2 linked regions of the Hyalangium ruber genome follow. The protein of the gene in region 1 interacts with the protein of each later gene in a pairwise test. Links are inferred from orthologs where the notes say so. Each region holds a gene or a part of one and is shown on either strand. Other genes may lie near its edges.

Region 1 (8,325 bases):
GGAGAAGACGGCTCACGGTTACTCCTTCACCGGGCGCGGCTATGGCCACGGCGCCGGCCTGTGCCAGTGGGGCGCCAAGGCCCTCGCCGATGGTGGCTGGGAGTACCGAGAAATCCTCTCGCACTACTACCCGGGGGCCGAACTCCAGCAACTCTATTGAGCTCACGGTTCCGGGGCGGCACCAGGGCTGGTACAAGCGCCCCGTGTCGTCCCGCCTCTCCGACTACGACTTCGAACTGCCCGAAGCGCAGATCGCCCAGAAGCCCCTGGGCGCGCGCGATGCCTCGCGCCTGATGACCGTAAGCCGGTCCTCCGGCGCGTGGGAGCACCGCCACTTCGGCGATCTGCCCAGCCTCCTGCGCCCCGGCGACGTGCTCGTCCTCAACGACGCCCGTGTCATCCCCGCCCGATTGCTCGGCGCCAAGGTCGGCACCGGCGGCCGCGTGGAGTTGCTCGTCGTTCGCCCCGCAGCCGCCACGCTCACCTCGGCCGCGCTCGCCCAGGCTCCCGAGACCTTGGAGTGGATCTGCCTCGGGCAGGCCTCCAAGGGCCTCAAGCCCGGCGCCCAGGTGGCCTTCCCCAGTGGGCTCACCGCCGAGGTGCTGGAGGCGGTCGGAGGAGGGGAGTACCGGGTGCGCTTCCAGGCTCCTCCCGGGGCCTCCTTCCAGGGGCTGTTGGAACAGGCCGGCCGGTTGCCGCTGCCTCCCTACATCACCCGCGAGCCGGACGCCGCGGACGCCGAGCGCTACCAGACCGTCTATGCCCGGGCTTCCGGCTCCGTGGCGGCGCCCACCGCGGGGCTTCACTTCACCGAGGCCACCTTCGCGGCGCTCGAAGCGCGCGGCGTGAAGCGCGTGACGGTCACGCTCGACGTGGGGCCCGGCACCTTCCTCCCCGTGCGCGAGGAGGACCTGGACCTCCACAAGATGCACCCCGAGCGCTACGGCGTCCCCGACGAGACGGCGGCCGAGGTGAACGCCGCCCATGCCGAGGGCCGTCGGGTGGTGGCGGTGGGCACCACGGTGGTGCGCACCCTGGAGTCCGCCACGGACCCCGAGACGGGCTTGCTGCGCGCGGGGCAGGGGGACACACGGATCTTCATCCGCCCGGGCTTTACCTTCCGGCAGGTCGACGTGCTGCTCACCAACTTCCACCTGCCGCGCTCCACCCTGGTGATGCTGGTGAGCGCGCTGGTGGGCCGGGAGCAGACCCTTGCGGCCTACCGGGAAGCCGTTCGCGCGGGCTACCGGTTCTTCTCGTATGGCGATGCCATGCTGGTGACGGAGTAAACGATGGGTGAGTCGAAGGGTAAGGGCGATACGCGGGTGGCACCGGGCCTGGTGCGCTATGAGCTGCTCCACGAGGACGCGGGCTCGAAGGCGCGGCGCGGCCGGGTCCACACCCCCCACGGGCCCATCGAGACGCCCATCTTCATGCCCGTGGGCACCGTGGGCAGCGTCAAGGGCGTGGGGCCGGATGACCTGCTCACCCTGGATGCGCAGATCATCCTCGGCAACACCTACCACCTGATGCTCCGGCCCGGCGAGGCGCTGGTGGGTGAGATGGGCGGCCTGCACCGCTTCATCTCCTGGGAGCGGCCGATGCTCACCGACTCGGGCGGCTTCCAGGTCTTCAGCCTCGCCGAGAAGCGCAAAATCACCGAGGAGGGCGCCGCCTTCCAGTCGCACCTGGACGGCTCGCGCCACATGCTCACCCCCGAGCGCTCCATCGAGATCCAGGAGACGCTCGGCGCCGACATCATCATGGCCTTCGATGAGTGTCCGCCCGCCACCTCGGAGCGCTCCTACCTGGAGCAGTCCCTGGCGCGCACCACCCGCTGGTTGCACCGCTGCGCCAAGGCCTGGAGCCGCGAGCGCTCCTCCCTTTTCGGCATCGTCCAGGGCGGCATGCACGAGGACCTGCGCAAATCCCACGCCGAGGCCGTGTGCTCCGTGGACCTGCCCGGCTACGCCCTGGGCGGCTACTCAGTGGGAGAGACGCCCGAGGCCATGCACGCCGGCGTGGCCTATTCGGCGCCCCTGCTGCCGCGCGACAAGCCGCGCTACCTCATGGGCGTGGGCACCCCCGTGGACCTCGTCACCTGCGTCGAGGCCGGCGTGGACATGTTCGACTGCGTCCTGCCCACCCGCTGCGCCCGCAACGGCCTGCTCTTCACCTCCGAGGGCAAGGTCGTCATCCGCAACGCCGTGTATGCCAAGGACCCACGTCCGGTGGACCCGGCCTGCACCTGCTACACCTGCCGCACGTTCAGCCGGGCCTACCTGCGCCATCTCTTCGTGGCCGGGGAGATCCTCGCCATGCGGCTCAACACCCTGCACAACCTGCACTACTTCCTGGGGTTGATGGCCCAGGTGCGCCGGGCCATCTCCGAGGATCGCTTCGCCTCCTTCGCCCGGGAATTCCGTGCCCGGGCGGCGGATCAGGAGGCCGAGCGCACCCGCTCCCGGTGAACACTGCCGTGCCTCGCGGTGTTGGGAACAGGCGGTTGCCGGCTGCGTTCACTTGCTCACGAAAGGGGCTACTGCTAAGAGGCGGCCCCTTCTGGGTTGACCTTTGCCCACATCCGGGTAGGGGTTCGGCCCGAACCTTTCCAAGCGACGAGGCGGTACGTGGTTGAGAGCTTCCTGATTCTGGCGCAGGCCCCGGGCGGCGGATCGAGCCCGATGGTCAATATCGGGTTCATCGCACTGCTGGTGGGCATCATGTACTTCGTGATGATCCGCCCCCAGCAGAAGCAGATGAAGTCCCACCGAGAGCTGCTCTCGGGGCTCAAGAAGGGCGACGAGGTCGTCACCCAGGGTGGAATCGTCGGGAAGATCCACCTGGTCTCCGAGCAAACCGTCACCCTGGAAGTGGCCAGCGGAGTGCGCATCCGCGTGCTGAAGCGGGCCGTCTACGCCAAGGGCACCGTCGCCGATGACGCGGCGGCCGTGCCGGGCAAGCCCGAGGAAAAGAAGGAGGAGAAGTAATGGACCGCGGCTGGTGGTGGAAGTTTGGAATGATCGTCGCGGTGACGGTGGCGACCCTCTGGTTGCTGATCCCCACCTATGTCTCCCTGGTGGTGCTCAAGCCGGAGGAGCGCAACAACCTCGCGCTCCTGCAGGAGAAGCTGCCGGGGTGGGCGCCTTCCGCCAAGTACCGGCTCAACCTGGGCCTGGACCTGCAGGGCGGCATCCACATGGTGATGCGGGTGGATACCAAGACGGCCCTGCAGAAGCGCACCGAGCGCCGGGGCCAGCAGATCGCCCGCTACATCACCCAGGACAAGAAGCTGGGCGAGGTGACGGCGGACACGGATCCGGAGCGGCTGCAGCTGACGCTGGTCGCCAAGGATCCGGCCACCATGGACGCCATCGAGAAGGAGGTGCTGGCCACCTTCACCGACTTCACCAAGGTGGAGCGGGATGGGGGCCGGCTGGTGCTGTCTCCGGATGAGGGCCAGACGAACCTGTTCCGCGAGGAGTCGGTGGATCAGGCGATGCTCGTCATCCGCAACCGCATCGACAAGTGGGGCGTGGCCGAGCTCGACGTGCGCAAGCTGGGCACCGACTCGATCCAGATCTCCCTGCCGGGCCGCTCGGATCCGGAGCAGGCCAAGGAGCTGGTGGGCACCACCGCGCAGCTCGAGTTCCGCATGGTGGACACCTCCAACCCGGAGGTCTTCCAGCAGATCTTCGCGCAGACGCCGCCGCCCGAGGGCAGCAACATCACGATCGCCACCGAGGACGTGCTCTACCCGATGCTGCAGGGCCCCAACCGCGAGGCGCTGCTGGCCTACGTGAAGGGCAAGGTGCCGGAGACCGGCGAGGTGCTGCTGGAGTGCATCGCCAACCCGCTGAAGAAGGACGACTGCCTCTCGTACCGCACCTACCTGGTGGAGAAGAACGTGCCGCTGACGGGCGAGAACCTGGAGAGCGCCAACGCCTCCGTCAGCCAGCTCAACGAGCCCGAGGTGAACATCACCTTCGACGCGGTGGGCGCGCGTGAGTTCGAGCGCCTCACCGAGGCGAACTCCGGTCGCTACATGGCCATCGTGCTGGACGAGTACGTGCAGTCGGCGCCGCGCATCAACGAGAAGATCTCCGGTGGCAGCGCGCGCATCACCATGGGCGGGGTGGGCACCAAGTCGTTCGAGGAGTGGTTCGGCGAGGCGCAGACGCTGGCGCTGGTGCTGAAGGCGGGCGCCCTGCCGGCGCCGGTGACGGTGGGTGAGATTCGTCAGGTGGGCGCCTCGCTGGGCGAGGAGCTCATCAAGAAGGGCAGCCTGGCCGCCCTGGTGGGCCTGCTGCTGGTGGTCATCTTCATGGGCGTCTACTACAAGAAGACGGGCCTCATCGCGGACGTGGCGCTGGTGCTCAACGGCCTGCTCATCCTGGCGGGGCTGGCGCTGTTCAACGCCACGCTCACGCTGCCGGGCATCGCCGGCTTCGCGCTGACACTGGGCGTCGCGGTGGATGCCAACGTGCTCATCAACGAGCGCATCCGCGAGGAGCTGGACCACGGGAAGACGGCGCGTCAGGCGGTGGACCAGGGCTATGACCGCGCCTTCTGGACCATCTTCGACTCCCACGTCACCTCGCTGATCGCCGGCTTCATCCTCTTCGCCACGGGCACGGGGCCGATCCGCGGGTTCGCCACCACGCTCATCGTGGGCCTGATTGCCTCGCTGTTCACCTCCATCGTTGTGACGCGCGTCATCACCACCTACTTCGTCCACGGCCGCAACGCCCAGACGGTCTCGGTCTGACAGAGGGACGCCATGCGCATCATCAAGCACAAGACGAACATCGACTTCATCGGCAAGCGCAAGATTGCCGTCTACCTCTCGACCCTCGTCAACCTGGCCATCCTGGTCGGTATCGCCACCGTGGGCTTCAACTACGGTGTCGACTTCGCGGGCGGCACGGTGGTGGAGCTGAAGTTCAACAAGCCCACCTCCGCGGAAGAGGTGCGCGACCGCGCGCTGGCGGGCGGGCTGCACGACGTGTCGGTGCAGGGCATCGGTGGGGTGGGTGAGAACGCGTTCCTGCTGCGCCTGGGTGGCGTCACCCAGCTCAACGAGGAGAACGCCGAGAAGGCCAAGACCGCCATCAACGGGCTGGGCAATGTGCGCAACGTGTACGCGGACATGGCCAACGGCATCATCAACTTCCGTTCGGCCACCCCGCTCACCGCCGCCGCCGTCAAGCAGGCGGTGGAGGGCTCGGGCACGGGCGTGCAGGAGGTGCGTGAGCTGGGCGAGGCGCAGGGCGGCGGCTTCGACTACCAGGTCGTCGCCAGCGGCATGGCCGACAAGGTTCGCGCCGCGCTGAGCCAGGGCCAGGCGACGCGCGACTTCGAGGAGCGCCGCGTGGACTACGTGGGCCCGCAGGTCGGCAAGCAGCTGCGCAACCGCGGCATCATGGCCCTGGTGTACGCCATGGTGGCCATCCTCATCTACGTGGCGTTCCGCTTCGACTTCAAGTTCGGCCCGGGCGCGCTGCTCGCCATGCTCCACGACGTGGTGATGGTGGCGGGCTTCTATCTGGTGAGCCGGCGCGAGTTCAACCTCACCGCCATCGCGGCGCTGCTGACCATCGTCGGCTACTCGGTCAACGACACCATCGTCATCTACGACCGCATCCGCGAGGACATGGGCAAGTTCAAGGGCAAGCCGCTGGCGGAGGTCATCAACATCGCCGTCAACGACACGCTGGCCCGCACGCTGCTCACCTCGCTCGTCACCGCGCTGTCGCTGGTCGGTCTGCTCATCTTCGGCGTGGGCGAGATCTGGGACTTCGCCATGGCGATGATGGTGGGCATCCTCGTGGGCACCTACTCGTCCGTGTACATCGCCAGCCCGCTCACCATCTGGCTGGATGAGCGCGCCGCGGCTCGCGACACCCGCGCCAAGGGCGGCGGGGGCATGAGCCCGAAGACGGCCTGAGTCTCGGCGGTTCGTTGCTTCCAGGGCCCTCCTCCCTTCGCGGGAGCGAGGGCCCTCGCTTTTCAGGCAGCCCCTGTCGGAAGGTGGATGGAGGTGCGTGGGGGGGCGTTGCCTCGATCGTGGCTTGGAGAGATGGTGGTCCTGGTGGGGTCCATGGACACTCGTGGCTGGAAGCGTGTCGGGTTGCTCGGGTTGCTGCTGGGGGCGGCGTGTGCCCACCGGGAGCCGGTGCGCCCCGCGACCGTGCGCACCGGGGTTGGGCGGGGCCCCTCCGCGCCCTCCTCGGAGGCCCTGGTCAGCCTGCCGCCACCGCCGCCCCGGGCCCGCTTCGCCCAGGTGCGCGAGGAGCAGGGCCGCGCCTGGAGGCAGGAGTGGAACCTGGTCATCGCCGAGGCGCTGGACGACATCGGCCGGCCGCTGCTCGAGGATGACAAGGTGCCCGCCGAGGAGGTGCAGACGCTCTGCCCGGGCTACTTCGGCGCCAGCCGCGAGGAGAAGAAGGCCTTCTGGGCCTTGCTGTTCGCCTCCATCGCCCGGCTGGAGTCCGGGTTCGACCCGGAGCGCACCTTCATGGAGCCCCGGCCCCTGCGCACGCTCAGCGTGGGGTTGCTCCAGCTCAGCTATGGCGACCAGACCCGGCACGAGGGCTGCGCGCTGGAGCCCATGGAAGCCAACATCACCGATCCCGCGGTGAACCTGCGCTGCGGCGTCGCCATCCTGCGCAACCAGCTGGCCCGGCGGAACACGCTGTTCCCCCGGCGCTTCTATTACTGGTCCGTCCTGACGCGGAAGCGCGAGCAGATCGAGCGCGATTTCCTGCAGCACCAGGGACAACTCGGGTTCTGTAGGATGGGGGAGCGATGACCCAGGCCCAGTTCCAAGTCACCGATTGTCCGCTCGATCGCGTCCGGCCTCCGGACCCCTCCACGAAAAGCACCGGGCCCGTCATCGCCATCGACCTTGGCGTGACGAACACCCGCGTCGCCGTCTTCCATCAGGGCAACACCGTCTGTGTTCCCTCGGAGCGCATGGACGGGACGCCCTCGGTCGTCGCCCTGGGGAGCGGGGGCCGCATCGTGCTGGGCAACGCGGCCCGAGGTCAGCAGGCCTCCGTCCCCGCGCTGGCGGTGTGGGGCATCAAGGGTCTGCTGGGCGCGCCCTATGGAGACCCGAAGCTGCGCTGGCTGTACGAGCAGCTCCGGTGCCAGGTCGTCCGGGGCGCGGACGGGCTTGCCGCCGTCGTGCTGGGCAACCGCACCTTCTCCGCCAAGGAGCTGGCCGCCATGCTCCTCTACGAGGCGCGCGAGCGGGCCCAGAACTACCTACGGCAGCCCGTCTACCGGGCCGTGCTGACCGTGCCGCCCACGCGCAAGGACGATCCGCTGCCCCAGACGATGACGGCGGCGGCCGCCCTGGCCGGGCTGCACGTCGAGCGCATCATCTCCGAGCCCACCGCCGTGGCCCTGGGCGCCTTCCAGCGGCGGCGCGGCAAGCCGGAGCGCACCGCCATCGTGTGCGATTGGGGTGGGGGTTGCTTCCAGGCCTCCCTCGTGCGCTACGCGGCGCGGCAGTGCCAGGTGCTCGGCACCGAGGGCAACGTGTCCCTGTGTGGCGCCGAGCTGGACAAGCGGGTGCTGGACCTGCTCATGCGCAAGCTCCCCAGTGGCGTGCGGGTGGCCGCGGACAAGAACAACCCCGCCGCGCACTACCGTGTGGCCGGCGCCGCCGAGTTCGCGAAGATCCAGCTCTCCGCGCAGCCGGAGGCCCGGGTCCTCGTTCCCCTGGCCACCGTGGATGCCAATGGACGGGCAGGGGACTTCAACACCGTCATCACCCGCCGGGAAGTGGAGGACCTGGCCCGGCCCCTCGTCGAGTCGGCGCTGAAGATGTGCGAGCAGATCCTCGCGGCGAAGTCGATGTTCCCCGGCGACGTGGACGAGGTGCTGCTGGTGGGAGAGATGTGCCGGATGCCCCTGCTCATGCAGCGCGCCCAGGAGTTCTTCGTCCAGGTGCCCGTGTACCTGGATGAGCCGGGCCAGTCCGTGGTGCTGGGCGCCGCGAGGCTGAGCGCCTCCAGTGGCGTCTCCGCGCCCACGCCGCCTCCCTCGGGCCGTCGCTAGGGCGAGGGGATCAGCAGGAGCTCCTCCTGCGGGGGGATGAGGTACTCGGCGCCCGTCTGCGTCACCACCGCCATCTCCTCCACCGAGATCGTCTTCGTCTCTCCCAGCGTGGGCAGCTTCCAGGCGAAGAAGCCATCGAAGGCGAACACCTGGCCCGGGCGGATGATGCGCGCCGAGGCACCCTGCGCGGGCTGCCCCTTCTGGGCTCCCGAGAGCGCGGGTCCGACGTCATGGGCCCAGTAGCCCACCGAGTGGCCC
Region 2 (3,450 bases), on another replicon or contig:
GCCCGTCCTTCTTCCCGTTCACCGAGCCTTCGGCGGAGGTGGACATCTCCTGTACCTCGTGCGGCGGCAAGGGCTGCCGGGTGTGCAAGTCGACGGGCTGGCTGGAGGTGCTGGGCAGCGGCATGGTGCATCCCAACGTCTTCAAGTACAGCGGCTATGACCCGGGTGAGGTGACGGGCTACGCGTTCGGCATGGGCGTGGAGCGCATCGCCATGCTGCGCTACCGCATCGATGACCTGCGGATGATGTTCGAGAACGACGCACGCTTCCTCGAGCAGTTCTGAGTCCGGGAGAGGGTTGACCTGTGAAGATTTCGGTGAAGTGGCTCGGCGAGTACGTGAAGCTGCCGGCGTCGGTGGACGAGCTGGCGCGCAAGCTGACCGCGGCGGGGCTGGAGATCGAAGGCCTGGAGCAGCCCGGCGCGGCGCTCAAGGGCGTGGTGGTGGCGCAGATCCAGGAGTCCGTGCAGCACCCGAACGCGGACAAGCTGTCCGTGACGAAGGTGGACGCGGGCGGCTCCGCGCCGCTGCAAGTGGTGTGCGGCGCGAAGAACTACAAAGTCGGGGACAAGGTGCCCCTGGCCACCGTGGGCACGAAGCTGCCCAATGGCGTGGAGATCAAGCAGGCCGCGCTCCGGGGCGTGGACAGCTTCGGCATGCTGTGCTCGGCCAAGGAGCTGGGGCTGACGGAGGACTCCTCCGGGCTGCTCATCCTCTCGCCGGAGACGAAGCCGGGCACGCCGATCGCCGAGGCGCTGGGGCTGGATGACGTGGTGCTGGAGGTGAACGTCACCCCGAACCGGCCCGATGCCCTGTCGCACCTGGGCGTGGCGCGAGAGGTGGGCGTGGTGACGGGCGCCGCGTTCCGTTCGCCGGAGCCGAAGCCCGCTGAGTCTGGGGGCTCCGCGGCCGACAAGGTGAAGGTGCGGATCGAGGACTCGGCCCGGTGCCCGCGTTACGCCGCGCGCATCGTCGAGAACGTCACCATCAAGCCCTCGCCCCAGTGGATGCAGGACCGTCTCAAGGCCTGTGGCGTGCGCGCCATCAACAACGTGGTGGACGTGACCAACTACGTCAACCTCGAGTATGGCCAGCCGCTGCATGCCTTCGATCTGGAGAAGCTCGCGGGGCAGGAGATCGTCGTTCGCTGCGCGAAGCCGGGCGAGAAGATCCGCACGCTCGATGGCAAGGAGCGCACGCTCGACGCGGATGACCTGGCCATCTGCGACCGGGATCGGCCCCAGGCCATCGCCGGAGTGATGGGCGGGGCGGACAGCGAGGTGACGGAGGGCACGAAGCACATCGTGCTCGAGTCGGCGAACTTCCAGCCCTCCAGCGTGCGCCGCACGTCCAAGCGCCACGGCCTGCACACCGAGGCATCGCACCGCTTCGAGCGTGGGGCGGACATCGACGCAGTGGGGCCAGCCATCGATCGGGCCGCGCAGCTCATCTCGGAGCTGTCGGGTGGCACGGTGCGCTCGGGCCGGGTGGATGTGCATCCGAGCCCTCAGCCGCCGCGTCGGGTGGCGCTGCGCTATGCGCGGGTGGAGAAGTTCCTGGGCGCGGCGGTGCCGGAGGCGGAGTGCCGCCGCATCCTGGGCGCGCTCGGGTTCCGGGCGGCGGAGGACGGCAGCGGCCAGACGACGTTCGAGGTGCCGCGGGCGCGCGTGGACGTGGAGCGCGAGGAGGATCTGCTGGAGGAGATCGCTCGCGTGTACGGCTACGACAACATCCCGGCCCGGCTGCCGCGCGGGATCGCGGAGCTGGCTCCCGAGCCGGCCCAGGCCGAGGCCGAGCGGCGGTTGCGTCAGGCGCTCTCCGGCGTGGGGATGAACGAGGTGGTGAACTACTCGTTCGTGGCGCCCAAGAGCCTTGAGGTGCTGGGCGGGAAGGACGCACCGGTAGTGCTCATCAATCCGCTCAGCGTGGAGCAGTCGGTGATGCGCACCAGCCTGCTGCCAGGACTGCTGGAGAACCTCTCTCGCAGCGTGCGGCACCAGGTGGAGCGGGTGGCCATCTACGAGACGGGCCGGGCCTACTTCCGGGATCCGGAAGGCGGGCAGGGTCGGCGTCCGGCTACGCGCGAGGTACACCGGGTGGGCGGGCTCGTGTGGGGCCTGCGCTCCGGGCGTAGCTGGACTCAGAAGGACGCTCGGATGGACTTCTACGACGCCAAGGGCGCCGTGGAGGCGGTACTCCATGCCCTGCACCTGGATGGGGTTCGCTTCGTGCCGGCCGAGGCTCCCGCGTGGCATCCGCGTGCCTGCGCCCAGGTGCTTCTGGCCGATGGGACGGCCCTCGGGTACGTGGGCGAGCTGCACCCGCGCATCACCAAGGCCCTGGAGCTGCCGCAGGGCGTGTTCGCCTTCGAGCTGGACACCGAGCCCCTGTACGCCTCGGCCCGGCTGGTGCCCGAGTACCACTCGCTGCCGCGCTTCCCGGCCGTGCTGAGGGACCTGGCGGTGGTGGTGCCCGCGGAGCTTCGCAATGACGAGGTCCGCCGCGTGATTCTGGAGGTGGGAGGCGCGCTGGTGGAGGACGCCCTCATCTTCGACGTCTACACGGGCAAGCCCATCCCCGAGGGGAAGAAGAACCTGGCCTATGCCATCCGCTACCGCTCGCCCGAGCGGACGCTCACCGACGCGGAGGTGAGCGAGGCGCACCAGCGCATCATCTCCGAGGTGAACCAGCGGCTGGGCGGGGCCCTGCGCGCCTGAATTCCTGAGTGAAGTCAGAGGGTTGACACCCCTCTGGGAAGGCTGTCAGCATCCGCAGGCTTCACCGCACAGAAGGGTTGCCGAGGGAGCGTATGACGAAGGCGGACATCATCGAGGGCGTGTACGAGAAGGTCGGCTTCTCCAAGAAGGAGTCGGCGGAGATCGTCGAGCTCGTCTTCGACACCTTGAAGGAGACGCTGGAGCGCGGGGACAAGATCAAGATCTCCGGGTTCGGCAACTTCCAGGTGCGGCAGAAGAAGGCGCGGGTGGGGCGCAATCCGCAGACCGGCAAGGAGATCGAGATCTCGGCCCGTCGGGTGCTGACCTTCCGGCCGAGCCAGGTGCTCAAGAGCGCGCTCAACGGCGAGGCGCCTCCGGAGAACCACGCGGAGATCGACGCGCGCGAGGAGGAGGCGGACGAGCATGACGAGTTCGACTCCGAGGAGTTCGAGTCCGAGGAGGAGTCGGACGGGAAGTCCTGAAGCGAGCTGGTGGTTTTTGTACGGCTGCCTGCGGCTCTTGCTTGACGATGACGTCGTGTGGGGGCATAAGGGCGGCCCGTTTCTGACGGGAAGTACCGGGGCGTAGCGCAGCCTGGTAGCGCACTTGCTTGGGGTGCAAGTGGTCGCAGGTTCAAATCCTGTCGCCCCGACCATCGAAGGCCCTGGAGTTTCCGGTGAAAGCCGGTGACTCCAGGGCCTTCACCTTTTGGGCCCTGGCCTTCAGCCGCAAAC

What was found.
Region 2: the proteins of secD (region 1) and pheT interact in binary tests that used the Escherichia coli proteins (3 or more experiments, as listed by UniProt). The link is inferred for Hyalangium ruber from one-to-one orthologs.

The regions. Positions count from the first base shown.
Region 1 is NZ_JAXIVS010000030.1:8,352-16,676, forward strand. What follows is about bases 2,421-5,378. They hold secD (protein translocase subunit SecD), read left to right. Parts: upstream 2,421-2,989; coding sequence 2,990-4,768; downstream 4,769-5,378. Other genes in these bases: tgt (tRNA guanosine(34) transglycosylase Tgt), read left to right, coding at 2,421-2,471; yajC (preprotein translocase subunit YajC), read left to right, coding at 2,631-2,990; secF (protein translocase subunit SecF), read left to right, coding at 4,781-5,378. Also shown: SYV04_RS42880 (SpoIID/LytB domain-containing protein), read left to right, coding at 1-160; tRNA preQ1(34) S-adenosylmethionine ribosyltransferase-isomerase QueA, read left to right, coding at 204-1,289; more of tgt, read left to right, coding at 1,293-2,420; more of secF, read left to right, coding at 5,379-5,947; SYV04_RS42910 (transglycosylase SLT domain-containing protein), read left to right, coding at 6,101-6,811; SYV04_RS42915 (Hsp70 family protein), read left to right, coding at 6,808-8,067; SYV04_RS42920 (M24 family metallopeptidase), read right to left, coding at 8,064-8,325. UniProt on the Escherichia coli protein: Part of the Sec protein translocase complex. Interacts with the SecYEG preprotein conducting channel. SecDF uses the proton motive force (PMF) to complete protein translocation after the ATP-dependent function of SecA.
Region 2 is NZ_JAXIVS010000015.1:100,111-103,560, reverse strand. The notes cover bases 1-3,010. They hold pheT (phenylalanine--tRNA ligase subunit beta), read left to right. Parts: upstream 1-304; coding sequence 305-2,716; downstream 2,717-3,010. Other genes in these bases: SYV04_RS34440 (integration host factor subunit alpha), read left to right, coding at 2,809-3,010; pheS (phenylalanine--tRNA ligase subunit alpha), read left to right, coding at 1-284. Also shown: more of SYV04_RS34440, read left to right, coding at 3,011-3,198.